2 regions of the Sphingomonas sp. BK036 genome follow, and region 2 is predicted to be linked to the other one. Evidence: riboswitches for the same ligand, from Rfam matches in the RefSeq annotation. Region 2 holds a riboswitch; the other holds the start of a gene.
The links. Region 2 has a riboswitch for thiamine pyrophosphate ahead of thiC (phosphomethylpyrimidine synthase ThiC). Riboswitches for the same ligand answer to the same signal wherever they lie in the genome.
Positions count from the first base shown of each region.

Region 1: another riboswitch for thiamine pyrophosphate. It lies ahead of EV283_RS10295 (TonB-dependent receptor); the one in region 2 lies ahead of thiC (phosphomethylpyrimidine synthase ThiC).

Region 1 is NZ_SGXR01000004.1:691,194-698,622, forward strand. Features, by position in the region: gene secA (preprotein translocase subunit SecA) at 1-766, shown strand, start outside; gene EV283_RS10285 (hypothetical protein) at 934-1,155, shown strand; gene EV283_RS10290 (histidine-type phosphatase) at 1,205-2,422, opposite strand; TPP riboswitch at 2,547-2,656, shown strand; gene EV283_RS10295 (TonB-dependent receptor) at 2,713-5,016, shown strand; gene EV283_RS10300 (phosphotransferase) at 5,018-6,172, shown strand; gene pnuC (nicotinamide riboside transporter PnuC) at 6,169-6,759, shown strand; gene EV283_RS10310 (glycoside hydrolase family 127 protein) at 6,815-7,429, shown strand, end outside.
Region 2 is NZ_SGXR01000003.1:1,182,108-1,189,536, forward strand. Features, by position in the region: gene hemA (5-aminolevulinate synthase) at 1-186, opposite strand, end outside; gene murI (glutamate racemase) at 323-1,111, opposite strand; gene plsY (glycerol-3-phosphate 1-O-acyltransferase PlsY) at 1,255-1,848, shown strand; gene dprA (DNA-processing protein DprA) at 1,841-2,932, shown strand; gene thiC (phosphomethylpyrimidine synthase ThiC) at 2,989-4,917, opposite strand; TPP riboswitch at 4,956-5,101, opposite strand; gene EV283_RS05605 (outer membrane beta-barrel protein) at 5,218-6,090, opposite strand; gene EV283_RS05610 (ferritin-like domain-containing protein) at 6,176-7,204, opposite strand; gene EV283_RS05615 (ferritin-like domain-containing protein) at 7,255-7,429, opposite strand, start outside.

The DNA of each region.
Region 1 (7,429 bases), on a different contig from region 2:
GGACATCATGGATGCCGAGACGGTCGGCGACGTGGTCACCGACATGCGCGCGGAAACGGTCAACGTAATCATCGGCGATGCATGCCCGCCCAACTCGTATCCCGAGCAGTGGGACGTCGCGGGGATGAAGGCGCGGCTCGCCGAGGTGATGAACCTCGAGCCGCCGATCGACGCGTGGCTGCTCGAGGAATCGGTCGACCCCGAGATGATCGAGGAGCGAGTCCGCGCGATGGCGGACGAGGCGATCGCGACGAAGGCCGCGGATCTGGATGCGGAGACGTGGACATCGGTCGAGAAGTCGATCCTGCTGCAGAATCTCGACCATCACTGGAAGGAGCATCTGGCCACGCTCGACGCGCTGCGCCAGGTCGTCCATCTGCGTGCCTATGCACAGAAGACGCCGATCAACGAATACAAGCAGGAGGCGTTCTCGCTGTTCCAGCGGATGCTCGAGACGATCCGCGAGGACGTGACAAAGACGATCGCGCATGCGCAGTTCCAGATGCAGGCGCCGGTCGGGCTTCCCGAGCTGCCCGACTTCATCACGACGCATTTCGACCCGTTCACCGGCGAGGACAATTCGAACGACTTCGATGCGGGCACGCGTGGCCACATCACGTCGACGATGCCGCCGCTCCAGATCCCGCAGCCGCAGGAGGCCGATATCGGCGAGGATCCGGCGAATTGGGAAGGCGTGGTCAGTCGCAACGCGCCATGCCCGTGCGGGTCGGGCCGCAAGTACAAGCAGTGCCACGGCGCGGTGTGATCGATTGAACCCGGCCTGTTCGGACGCTTGGGCGTCCCGGGCAGGCCGGAGCGTTGCCTCTCGGATCCGCTCGACGCGACGCCGGAGAACATGAACGAAATCTCACGGAACGTCAGCAAGTTGATCGTGTTTTCTAAGTCCTGATCTCGTCGATAAAGGACTTTGGCATGCGGTATCTTACGCTGGTTGCTCTTCCGTTGCTGGCCATGAGTGCGTCTCCCGTGCTGGCCAAGGGCTGTATCCGTGGCGCGGCGGCGGGCGGCGTCGGTGGCCATTTCGTCGGCAAGGGGCATGCGGTGATGGGCGCTGCGGTCGGCTGTGCCGTAGCGCATCACCATTATGCCAAACAGGCCAAGGCGGAGAAGGCGCGCGCGCGCACCAACGGCTGAGCTAGCTTTTAATACTGTGGCGTCGATGGATCGCCCGCACCACCCAATCCTATGATGGGCGTGGCACGGCGATCCTCGACCGCAGTAGGGTGACGAAGCGGTCGAGCCGGCAGGGCGATGCACAGCCTGGGATCGTTAGCGGCGTCACGACGACGTCGGCCTTCAACGCGCGGATCGCGGCCAGCGGTTGCACGCGGTAATAGAGCCGGACGAACCGCTCCCCCGATCGCGTATCGCGCAAACGTTCTACCACGAGCGCGCCGCCGGGTGCGACGTCGTTGCGGGCAAAGCCCGGCGCGTCGAGATCGACATGCAGCGCGGCGGCGAGCGCCGTCACATTGGTATCGTGGCCGACCATCACGTCCAGCCGTGGGGCGTTGGGCATGGTAAGGGTGTCGATGATCCGCTGGCTGAGAACCGAGGCCTGGTGCGCCGCCATGTAGGGCGAGCGCGTGAACACATCGAACAACGCGGCGTGCACAGCACCGACCTGCGCGATCGTCGCGGGATCGGCGTGGCCCCATCCGACCTGGCGGCGCGGCATGCCCTCGGCCTCTTCGAGCAGCAGGACCTGCGCTGTCCCCGACGCGGCACGGATCGGCCCCGACAGATCGATGCCGTGCCCATCGGCCGATGCGCGGACGGTCGCTGGCGTGACCGGGCTGCACGGGCCAGCGTCGCAGCCGAGCACGGTGTCGATCCGCGCGAGCGCCGTGCGATGGCGGGCGACGAGCGCGTCCATCCCGCCGGTATGGCGATCGATCGAGGCGATCGCCTCGCGCGGCATGAACGCGGTCGCGCGCGCGGAGAGCGGCTCGAAGATTGGATCGGTCTGGTCGACGGGGCGGTGGCCGACCGCGACGCGACAGCCCGGTGCGAACCCCTGCGCATAGGCGTCTCCGCTCGCGATCGTCCGGCTGGCGGTGTTCGTCCAGATCCGGATCGTGCCCGGCACCGGGCAGCTTGCGAGCCCGAGCGGCGCGAGCCAGCGGCGGTCATACTGCCCGAGCAACCGCATTGCGGCGGCGCCGTGCGGGGTCACCTGTCCTTCGGGGACCGGCCAGGTCGGCCAGGGTTGCGCGGTCCGCGTGGCGTCGGGCACTTCGCCCGCCAGCGGCGCTCGCACGCCGTGCCGCATCAGCATCACGACCCGCTCGAGCCGCAGGTCGCGCGACGCTGGGCGCGCTTGCGTCACGCCGGGAATGATCGACAGCGACAGGGCGAGGGCAGCACGGAAGGCAGCCGAGACCGGACGGAGAGCGGGCATAGAACGGGTCCTGGTTCGATAGAAAGCGTCAGACGCCGATCGCCCCCTAGGCACCGCGGGTGTCACTGACGTGACACCATCGTCGCGATAGCGCTTCCCATCGCCTGTCCAACCACTTAAGCGCCGCGCATCCCCGGGGGGCCGCTGATGCGCGGCTGAGAGGTGGGCTGCAGCCCATGACCCGCTGAACCTGATCCGGCTGATACCGGCGTAGGGAGGGTCTGCGGCTGGCCCGTCGTCCCTCCGATTGGAGTGGACGTGACGTTTTTCAGTATCGGTTTTCGCTCGTGATGTCGGCCTCTTGCAACCGCAGGCGGTCGGCGCGCATTGCATTGACGCTGTCGGCGGCGTTCGTCGCCTCCTCGGCCGGGGCGCAGGTCGCGCCCGATCCGGTCGAACCCGCCGAGATCCGGGTGGTCGGCAAGCCCGATCCCGCCGGGTTTCTGCCCGACCAGAAAGTGCCGCGCGCGCAGAGTGCGATCTCCGCTGACTTCATCGTCAAGCAGGCGCCGACGCTCAATGCGTTCCAGCTCGTCACGTTGCTGCCCGGCGCGAACGTCGCGTCGAGCGATCCCTACGGCCTGTCGACCAGCTCCAGCCTGACGCTGCGCGGCCTAGGCCAGGACGAGATCGGCGTGCTGATGGAAGGCGCGCCGCAGAACGACATCGGCTATTATTACGCCTATCCGTCGCAGTTCGCCGATCCGGAAAATTTGAAGCGCATCTCGATCGCGCAAGGCTCGGTCGATATCGATTCGCCGACGCTGGGTGGCGCGGGCGGTCTGTTGTCGCTTGCGCTCGACGATCCGAAGGCGCGCCCCGGTGCGCTCGTCGACCTGTCGCTCGGCAGCTATGCGGCGCGGCGCGGCTTCGTGCGCATCGACAGCGGCACGATCGGGCAAACCGGGCTGAAGGCCTTCCTGTCCTATTCGAACACCCGCGCGGACAACTGGCGCGGGCCCGGCTTCGACACGCGCCAGCACATCGACGCCAAGATCCTGAACGAATGGGGCGCGGGCAACCGTGCCAGCCTCGCGCTGTCGTATAACGACGCGAACACGTCGAGCTATCCCAGCCCGACGCTCGCCGAGTGGACCGCGCAGGGGCGCGGGTTCAACTATGATGCGCGCTACACCGCGGGGAACACGAACTATTGGCGGCTGTACCGCGCACCGTTCCGCAACCTCTACGCCTCCGCCCCGGTACACCTCGCGCTGAACGACCGGCTCGCGCTCGACACCACCAGCTATCTCCAGTTCGGCTATGGCAACGCGCCTTATGGCACGCAGCTGACGACGGAGGGGAATTTCCTCGGCACCGAGGAACTGGCCCAGCCGCTCGCGCTGCCCGGCGCGGTCGATGGCGTGGCGACCGTGCTCGGCAATTATACCGGCGACCAGATGCGCGCGGGCACCGTCGCCAAGCTGACGCTGAAGACCGGCGCGCACACGCTCACCGCCGGCCTCTGGTTCGATTACGGCACCGACCGGGTCACGCAGTCCTACACGTCGATCGATGCCGAGGGGCAGCCAACCGACCGATGGGGGTATCGCGCAAAGGCGATCCGCACCGCCGACGGCCGCCTGCTCGCCTATGAGAACCAGCGCACCGTCACGGTGACCAAGAGCGTCTTCGTCGCCGACAGCATCGCGCTGACGCCGCGGTTGACGATCGAGGCGGGGTTCAAGGGCGTCAACGTGCTGCGCAACGGCCGGACCTATCTGCCCGGACCGCAGGACACGGTGCGCAAGGACAGCTTCGCCGCGCTGCCTCGCGCCGCGATCCACTACCGGCTCAACGATCGCCAGCAGCTGTTCGCCAACATCACCACCAACTTCCGCACGCCCAACGAATTCACGCTCTACAACAGCTATTATGGCGGCGCGGTCGTGGTGCAGGGGACCAACGACCTCAAGAACGAATATTCGGTCTCGCAGGAGATCGGCTATCGCTTCATCGGCGAGCAGCTCTCCGCGTCGGTGACCGGCTTCCACTACAAGTTCCGCAACCGACAGCTTGCGACCGTGATCGATAATGGCGGGGCGCAGGTCAACACGACGATCAACGCCGGCGGGCAGACCTCGTACGGGGTGGATGCGGAGATCGATTACCGCCCGGTGGCAGGCGTCAGCCTCTACCTGTCGGGCGAATATCTGCGTGCGCGGATCGACGACGACCTGCCCGTCGGTACGGACTTCCTGCCGACCCGCGGCCGCCGCGCGGTGTCCAGCCCGACCGTCCAGTTCGGCGCGGGCGGTACATATGACGACGGCCGGTTCTTCGGCAGCGTGGCGTCCAAATATATCGGCGCGCAATATGCGAGCTTCATGAACGACGAGCGTATCAAGGGCTATGCGACGCTCGACCTGTCGGTCGGCATGCACCTGGCGGAATGGCTCGACGGCAAGCGCACCGACCTGCGCGTCAACGCGATCAACGTCACCGACCCGCACGTCCTCGCGGGCGTCCAGTCGGTCAGCACCAACGCGCAGGACACGATCGGCCGCAACGGCACCGTCATCGCCGGCTCGGCGCCCGCTTATTATGTCGGCAGCGGCGCAGCGGTGATGGCGACGATCTCGCGGGCGTTCTGAGATGGTAGCGACCCCCGCGCGCGTCCCTGAGCCCGAAGACCACCGTGTCCACGGCATGGGCACCGAATGGGAGGCGCCAACCTGGCCGGCGATCACCCCGGACGAAGCCGCCGCGGTGCTCGCGCGCTTTCCGGCGGCGGGGGCGGTGACCGGGCTGCACTGGCATTCGCCGCGGCCATTTTCCGCGGCCACGCTGGTCCAGACGACGCGCGGTGTGCTCCTGCTCAAGCGGCATCATCACCATGTCCGCACGCGCGAGGGGCTCGGCGAGGAGCACGCGTTCATCGCACATCTCGCCGCGTCGGGGCTGTCAGTGCCCGACGTCCTGCGCGCGGCCGACGGCGCGAGTGCCGTGGCGTTCGGCGACTGGTCGTACGAACTGCATCGCCAGTCGCCGGGCGCGGACCTGTACCGCGACCGGCTGTCATGGACGCCGTTCCTGTCGCTCGATCATGCGCATGCTGCCGGGGTGGCGCTTGCGGAATTGCACGTCGCGGCTCGCGGGTTCGATGTGCCGGCGCGTCGCCAGCAGCCGCTGGTCGCAAGCTTCGGCATCGTTCCGGCGGCGGACCCTATCGCGGCGATGAGCGCTTATGTCGCCGCGCGGCCCGCAGTGCGCGCATTCCTCGCGGGTCGGCCGTGGCAGGCGCAGTGTGCGCGGCTGTTCGACCGGGCGGGCGCGGACCTGCCGGCGCTGATGGCGCAGCAGCCGCCGCTATGGACGCACAATGACTGGCATCCGTCCAATCTGCTCTGGCGCGAAGACGGGACGGTGCGGACCGCGATCGATTTCGGGCTCGCGGATCGCACGACCGCGGTCCACGACATCGCCACCGCGATCGAGCGGACGGCGATCCGCTGGCTCGACCTGGGGCAGGGCAACGACGACGCGATCGCCGATCCCGCCTCGGCGCTGGCGCTGCTCGACGGCTATGCGACGATCGTGCCGCTGGGGCAGGCCGATGTCGACGCGGTCGTCCGGCTGCTGCCGCTCGTCCATCTCGAATTCGCGCTGTCGGAGGTCGACTATTTCACCGCCGTCGTCGCCGATCCTGCCTCGGCCGCGATGGCGTGGGACGGCTATCTGATCGCGCATGCCGACTGGTTCTTTGCACCCCCCGGCCAGCGCTTCCTGCGCGGGATAGAGCGAGCATGACCGCGTTCGAGATCGTCGCCGTCGTCGTCAGTTTCGCCGGAATCTGGCTGACGGCATCGCGGCGGATGCTGTGCTGGCCGGTCAGCCTCGTCGCCTGCGCGCTGTACTTCAAGCTGTTCCTCGACGTCCGGCTCTACGCCGACATGGTGCTGCAGGCGCTGTTCGGGATCGCCATCCTCTATGGCTGGATCGCCTGGGCGCGCGGCAAGGACGATGCCGGCGAAGTCGTCGTCGCGCCGCTGCGGCCGCTGCGCGCGCTGCTGGGCTTGGCGGCGGGCGCGGCGGGGGCGGTGGCGATCGGGTGGTTCACCAGCCACTATACCGATGCCGCGCTGCCCTGGATGGATGCGGGGCTCAGCAGCTTCAGCCTCGTCGCGCAATATTGGACCGCGCGCCGCCATGCCGAGAGCTGGCTGCTGTGGATCGGAGTCGATACGCTGTATGTCGGGATGTTCCTGGTCAAAGGGCTCGCCCCGACCGCGGGGCTGTATGCGGCGATGATCGTGCTGGCGGTGCTCGGCTATAGGCAATGGCGACGCGCTTCGATCGGTGCTCCGCGAACAGGAGCCGGCGACCCAGTTGCCTGACGGCAGCGAGCATGCTCTACTCGGACAAATATAAAATGTCGAAGAGGATGCCGCGATGCCCGACCCCTGCCAGTGCGGTCCTTCGCGTCGTCATGTCCTGACCGGCGTTGGCAAGGCGGCGTTGCTCACGGGCATGCTGGCCGGGTCTGCGGGCGCCTATGCCGCAGCGCCCGACGCTGCCCCGCAGATCCCGGTCGCGGCGCTCAAGCCCTTCGACCTGGCCGACGTGACGCTGGGCGAGGGGCCGTTCCTGCAGGCGGAGCGCAAGACGTCAGCCTATCTGCTCGCCCTCGAACCCGACCGGATGCTCCACAATTTCCGCGTGAACGCAGGGTTGCCGCCCAAGGCGCGCGTCTATGGCGGGTGGGAGTCGGATCCGGTCTGGGCGGACATCAACTGCCAGGGGCATACGCTCGGCCATTATCTGTCCGCCTGCGCGCTCGCCTATCGCTCGACGGGGGACCGGCGGTTCAAGGCGAGGATCGAACATATCGCGCGCGAGCTCGCCGCGTGCCAGGCGGCGTCGGGTAGTGGGCTGGTCTGTGCGTTTCCCGACGGCGCCGCCGTGGTGGCGGCGCATCTGCGCGGCGCGCCGATCACCGGGGTTCCCTGGTACACGCTGCACAAGGTCTTTGCGGGGCTGCGCGATGCCACGCTGCTGGCGGACAGC
Region 2 (7,429 bases):
CTTCGGACCGTTATGCCCCGCGAAACAGCGCGCGTTCGGAAACGCGCCCTTGTTGCGGAGGATGTCGATGAACACGCGGTAGCGCCCCTCGGCATGCAACCGGTCGATCGCCTGCGTAAAGACGCGCGAATAATCGACTCGCGGACCGGTACTGCCGTCCGTTGCCGTTTTGCCTGCGATAATCATGGCCTTGGGCACTACGCCTCACTTTCACTCAGTTCCAGCGCAATACCGCTCTTACGGTGATCGCTTTCCTCGTCCTGGCAGCACATTGCCACGATGCGCCCGCGAAGCAAGGTGCCACATTGTCCCAGGCCGTCGCCTAAAGCTGCTCGATCTCGCCAAACCCGCGCGCCGCCAGCGCCGGTCCTAGCGCGCGTTCCTCGTCGCCCAACCGCGTGAAGACGGCGATGCCCTCGCCCGCGCCGGACCAGGTTTCGTCCTGCATCAAGTGAACGATCCGCCGCGCGATCCCGGGACCGCCGTCGACGAACCGCACGCCGGGCGCCGCCACCGCAAGCTCGGCCTCGACCAGCGGGAAATGCGTGCACGCGTTGACGATCACGTCGATCGAGTCGCCGCCGGGCTGCGAGAACAAGCCGTTGAGCACCGCGGCATAGCGCTCCGGCGCCACCGCCCGCCCGTGCAGCTTGGCCTCTGCCATCTCGACCAGCGCCGCCGATCCGTAGCGCAGCACCGTGCAATCGCCAGCGAACCTCGCCGCGAGATCGTCGACATAGGCCTGCCGCACCGTCGCCTCGGTCCCCAGCACGCCGATCGTCCGCGTGACCGACAATGCGGCGGCGGGCTTGATCGCCGGCACCGTTCCTACAACCGGCAGGTCGAGCGCCGCGCGTACCACGGGCAAGGCGATCGTCGAGGCAGTGTTGCAGGCGATCACGATCAACCGCGGCCGGTACCGCTCCGCCAGCCGCCCCAGCAACACCGGCACGCGCGCCGCGATCTCCGCCTCGCTCTTGGTGCCGTACGGAAAACCGGCCGAGTCGGCGGCGTAGACGAACGGCGCCTCAGGCAGCGCCGCGCGCGCGGGTCCGACGATCGACAATCCGCCGACACCGGAATCGAAGAACAGGATGGGGCGCGTGTCCATCCCCGCGCCTTAGGACGGATTGGCGCGTCTGAACCAGACCCGCCGTGCGATCGGCCGCCGATCGAGGCCATTTGCCGTCCGCCACGACTCGTTTATAAGCGCGGCCAGAACGGGGGACATGCTTGCAGACGGAAATTCTCTGGGTGGCGCCCACGCTATCGCTCGTGCTCAGCTATCTGCTCGGCTCGATCCCGTTCGGCGTCATTTTGACTCGGCTCGGCGGCGCGGGCGATCTGCGCACGATCGGCTCGGGCAATATCGGCGCTACCAACGTCCTGCGCACCGGTCGCAAGGGCCTCGCCGCCGCCACGTTGCTGCTCGACATGGCCAAGGGGGCGGTGGCCGTCCTGCTCGTCGCGTCGCTCTTCCCCGGCAACGCACTGCTGGCCGCCGCCGGTGCGTTCATCGGCCATTGCTACCCCGTCTGGCTCAGGTTCAAGGGCGGCAAGGGCGTCGCCACGCTCATGGGGATCGTCGTCGCGCTCTACTGGCCGCTGGGGCTCGTCTATGCGGTCGTCTGGCTCGGCCTGCTCGCGGGGCTGCGTATATCGTCGGTCGCCGGCATGACCGCCGCACTCAGCGCACCGTTCGCGGCGGCATTGTTTGGTCGGTTCGACCTTGTCCTGCTGCTCCTCGCGCTCGCGCTGATCGTGTTGTGGAAGCATCGCGAGAATGTCGAGCGGCTCTTCTCCGGCACCGAGCCGCGGATCGGCACCAACCGGCAAAAGAGTGACTGACCCGACGGTCTCCCGTCTCCGGCTCATCCGCACGACCGGGATCGGACCGGTCACCTATCGCCAGCTCATCGCCCGTTTCGGCAGTGCAGAGGCCGCCATCGCCGCGCTCCCGATGCTTGCCCAACGCGGCGGCGGGCGCAGTCCCCGGATCGCCGACGTCTCCGTCGCCGAACGCGAAATCGCCGCCACCGCCAGGCTCGGCGCGCGCTACCTGTTCCTCGACGACCCGGACTATCCGCGTCTCCTCGCCGAGATCGAAACCGCCCCCCCGGCGCTGATCTTCCGCGGCGATATTGCGCACGCGGCCCGCCCCTGCGTCGCAATGGTCGGCGCGCGCAACGCATCGGCCGCCGCCTGCCGTTTCGCGCGCCAGCTCGCGCTCCAGCTGGCGGAAGAGGGCACGACTATCGTCTCTGGCCTCGCGCGCGGCATCGACACGGCGGCGCATATCGGCGCGCTGGGTGCCGGCTCCGATGGCGCGACGATCGGGGTCATCGCCAGCGGGATCGACATCGCCTATCCGCCCGACAATACCGCCCTGCAGGAGCGGATCGCGACCGGCGGGCTCCTTCTCGCCGAACAGCCCCCCGGTACCGAACCCAAGGCGCGCAACTTCCCCTCGCGCAACCGCATCATCGCAGGCCTTGCGATCGGCACGGTCGTGGTCGAGGCTGTCTCCAAATCCGGGTCGCTCATCACCGCGCGGCTCGCCAACGAATCGGGGCGCGAAGTCATGGCCGTCCCCGGCAGCCCGCTCGACCCGCGCGCGCAAGGCTGCAACCTGCTGATCCGCGAGGGCGCCACGTTAGTACAATCGGCCGCCGACATCCTCGAACAGATCCGCCCGTTCGATCCCCGTTCCGTCCGCTCGCCGATCGACGCCTTTGCCGCGACGCCGCCGCAGGACGCGAGCGACGCCGACCGCCGCCGGATCGCCGACCTGCTCGGCCCCGTCCCCGTGACGATCGACGAGCTCATTCGCCAGTCGCGCGAGAGCCCGGCGGTCGTCCACACCGTGCTGCTCGAACTCGAACTCGCCGGCCGCCTCGAGCGTCACGCCGGCGGACGCGTCAGTCTCGCCTGACCGCGAGACGCTATCCTCCCCCGCCAAGGGGAGGATAGCCGGGCTGCGGCTTTGCGTTATTCGGCCGGCAGATAGATCTCGCTGCCCTTCGCACGAAACTTCTCGCTCATATCGGCCATGCCCTGCTCGGCATCGGCCACGGTCGCGCTGGTCGCGAACTTGGCGCGGTCGGCATCGGCCGCGGTGACATCCGCCGCCAGGAACATGTCCGCCGGGCTATTCTGCTTGGCGGCGAAATCGCGCACCTCCTGCGTGATCTTCATCGAGCAGAATTTGGGCCCGCACATCGAGCAGAAATGCGCGGTCTTGGCGCCCTCCGCGGGGAGCGTCTGGTCGTGATACTGTTCGGCCGTGTCGGGATCGAGGCTCAGGTTGAACTGATCGCGCCAGCGGAATTCGAACCGCGCGCGCGACAGCGCATCGTCGCGCATCTGCGCGGCCGGGTGGCCCTTTGCCAGATCGGCGGCATGCGCGGCCAGCTTGTAGGTGACGACGCCGACCTTCACGTCGTCGCGGTCGGGAAGCCCGAGATGCTCCTTGGGCGTGACGTAGCAAAGCATCGCGGTGCCGTACCAGCCGATCATCGCGGCACCGATGCCGCTGGTGATATGGTCGTAACCCGGCGCGATATCGGTGGTAAGCGGCCCGAGCGTATAGAAGGGCGCCTCGCCACAGACCTCGAGCTGCTTGTCCATATTCTCCTTGATCTTGTGCATCGGCACATGGCCGGGGCCTTCGATCATGACCTGCACGTCGCTCTTCCACGCACGATGCGTGAGTTCGCCGAGCGTGTAGAGTTCGCTGAACTGCGCTTCGTCGTTGGCGTCGGCGATCGAGCCGGGGCGCAGGCCGTCGCCGAGCGAATAGGCGATGTCATACGCCTTCATGATCTCGGTGATCTCGTCGAAGCGCTCGTAGAGGAAGCTCTCCTTGTGGTGGCTGAGGCACCATTTCGCCATGATCGAGCCACCGCGGCTGACGATGCCGGTGACGCGCTTGGCGGTCATCGGGATATAGGCGAGGCGGACGCCAGCGTGGATCGTGAAGTAATCGACGCCCTGCTCGGCCTGCTCGATCAGCGTGTCGCGGAAGATCTCCCAAGTCAGGTCCTCGGCGACGCCGCCGACCTTTTCGAGCGCCTGGTAGATCGGCACCGTGCCGATCGGGACGGGCGAGTTGCGCAGGATCCATTCGCGCGTGTCGTGGATGTTGCGACCGGTGCTGAGGTCCATCACCGTGTCGGCACCCCAGCGGATCGACCAGACGAGCTTGTCGACCTCGGCCGCGACGTTCGATGCGACCGCCGAATTGCCGATATTGGCGTTGATCTTGACCAGGAAGTTGCGGCCGATCGCCATCGGTTCGGATTCGGGGTGGTTGATGTTGTTGGGGATGATCGCGCGGCCCCGCGCAATCTCGTCGCGGACGAATTCGGGGGTGACGAAGTCGGGGATGCTCGCGCCGAAGCTCTCTCCGTCGCGCTTATAGTCCTTGAGCATCGCGCGGCCGAGATTCTCGCGGGTGGCGACATATTCCATCTCGGGGGTGATGATGCCACGCCGCGCGTAATGCATCTGGCTGACATTGGCGCCGGGCTTCGCACGCAAGGGACGCTTGATGCTGCCGGGGAATTGCGGGACGCCGCCCGAGCGGTCGGGGCCGAGCTGGCCATTATCCTCGGGACGGACTTCGCGCGCGTCATAGCTCTCGACGTCGCCACGCGCTTCGATCCAGGCGCGGCGGAGTTGCGGCAGGCCCGCGTCGATGTCGATCGTGGCGCGCGGGTCAGTGTACGGGCCGCTGGTGTCGTAGACCCGCAGGGGAGGCTCGAAACAGCTCGGGTCGAGGACGATCTCGCGCATCGCGACTCGGACGTCGGGGCTGGTCGGCACTGCGACGTGGATTTTCCGCGAGCCGCGGATCGGGCCGGTGGTGACGCCGATCTGTGCTGCGGGCTGGGGGAAATGCGTGTCGACGTCGGCCATGCGCTTGCTCCTAAAGGTGTCGGAGCAAGGCTGCGGTTCTGTAGCGACCGCTCCCTCCCTCCGCCGGTATCAACCGGATCAGGTTCAGCGGGTCGAAGGCTCCTGCCTTCCTCTCAAGCGCGGTGGGGTGCCCAGCAAATTCGCATTTGATGGAAACCCGGCAGCGCTCCCCCGGGGTGGGTCAAGCATAGGGGCACGGGTTTGGTACGCAACGCAAAAAGGACCGCCACCTGGATCGGGTAGCGGTCCTTCCTGTCGACCAGTCGTCGTCAGCCACTGTGCCGGGGGCTGACCCTCACGTCAGAACCGGAACGCCACCGTCCCGCGCAGGCTGTGCCAGCGGAAATTCTCGTCGCTGCGGCGGAACGTGGTGCCGCTGGTGTTGGGCGCCAGCACGAACGGGTTGTTCGCCAACAGGACCGGGCTGCCCGCAAGCGCGGTACCGGCCGTGACGAGGACGCGCGCGTCGTCGTCCTTATACTGGTGATAGGTGTATTCCATGCCGATCGAGATGTTCTTGGTCAGCTTCTGCTCGATGCCGCCGCCGCCGACATAGCCCCAGCGCTTGTTCGAGCCGGTGGCCGCGAACGCGTTGGCGGTGTTCGTGGTGAAGAACAGATTGTCGATCTTGGCATAGCCGGCGCCGCCGGTGGCGTAGAACAGCGTGTTGCGGGCGGCGAGACCGGCGCGTGCGCGGACCGAGCCTTCCCACTTCAGCTTGCGCGCCATCGTGTAGCTGGCGGGCGTGGTCGAGAAGGCGGCGACGCTGTCGGTGATCTCGGCCTTGCCGAATTCGCCGACCAGGCCGACCACGAACGGACCGCTCTGCACGTCGAAGCCCGCGCGACCGTAATAGGACCAGCCATCATCGTCGTTGCGGCACCCGTAAGCCGGGACGGCGGTCCGCGCCGAGCCATTGCAGAAGCCGGGCGAGAAGGCGTTGGCGCCGGTGATGGTGTTGACGCTGTCGCTGAAGTTACCGTCGCCGTTGCGGTCGAACAGGATCGACGAGCCGACGTCGTTAGGCTGGACGTCGTAACCGCCGGCAGCACCGATATACAGACCCGAGAACGGCTTGTCGTCGGTCGTCATGTCCTGCGCGTGCGCCGGAACGGCAAAAATGCCCGCGGTGGCGAGACCGGCGAGCATCGTAAGTTTCGTGAAGTGAGTCATGGTCGTTCCCCAAACAAGGGTCGCGGCGCTCCCAATGCTCGCCGCGACCCAAGGTTTCTGTTTCTGTTTCGGTTGCGCAGGCCGATCAGGCGTTGGCGGCACTCGTCTTGATGTTCCCGTTGACACCGGCCGGGAAGAACCCGCCCATCGAGACGGCCGTCTTGTTGAGATAGACGATGTTGAGCACCTGGCCGGTCGAACGGCTGTAGGCGAGCCCGTTGGCGTCGGTGGGCACGATGTTCGACATCGTCGCATCCGATCCGGTGATGCCCTGATCGTCGTCGCCGATCACGCCCGTCGACGTGTTCGTGACGGTACCGTCAAGGCTGTCGCGCGCGTCGCTGATCTGGTTGGCGCCTGTGACCAGCGAAGGTGTGGTCAGGCCCTTGCGAAACAGGATCGTCCGGATAAGACCGGCGTGATAGGCCTCGGCAGCGAGAATGCCGGCGGCAGCTTCCAGATACGTCTTGTTCGCGATCAGCGGCGAAGCGCCCTTATAGGCCGAAACGCCGACGTCCTCGAAGATATATGCCCCCAGCAGGAAGCTGTTGTCGTCGGCATAGGGGTTGAACACACCCGTCGCACCGATGACGCCAGCCGCACGCGCAGCAGAGGTAAACGCACCCGGCGCGGCGGCGGTGCCGGCCGAGATGTCGAGTGCAGGCTGCGCCACGGCGGCGGTGCCGAGCGCGGACCGCAGGAACGCGACGTGCGCGACCTCGTCGATCGCGATCTCGCGAGCATATTCGCGCACGACAGTGTCGGAGAACGGTACCTGCGCACCGCCCGTGACCCCACCCTGCGTGCCGGTCCCGGTCAGCAGGCTCGCATTGAGCCCGACGCCGAACGCCGCATAGGCATAGAATTGTGCCTCGAGATATTCGAGGTTGAGTGCGAAGTTCAGCACGTCCGCATCATTCAGCGCAGCCGTCGGAGTCGGCGACGGCGTCGGCGACGGGGCGAGATCGGAATCATCGCTGCCGCAGGCGGAGAGAAGCGTCGCACCGCCGAGTGCGATCGCCGAGCCACCGGCGAAACGAAGGAAGCTGCGGCGCTCGTTGCGGCGCGTGGCGATCGCGTCGAATATTTCGAGCTTGGTATTGAGATCGGTCATTGGGGTATCCCCTGAATAGCGAAGAAAAGCGGTGGGCTAGGCTGATGCGATCAGCCCGCCGCGGTGCTCGTCCTGATGTTGCCGTTCATGCCGCTCGGGAAGAAACCGCCCGCCGACGCTGCACCGCTGTTGAGGTACACGATGTTGAGCACCTGGCTGGCCGAGCGGCTGTACGCGACGCCGTTGCTGTCGAGCGGAACAATGTTCGACACGGTCACTGCGGCC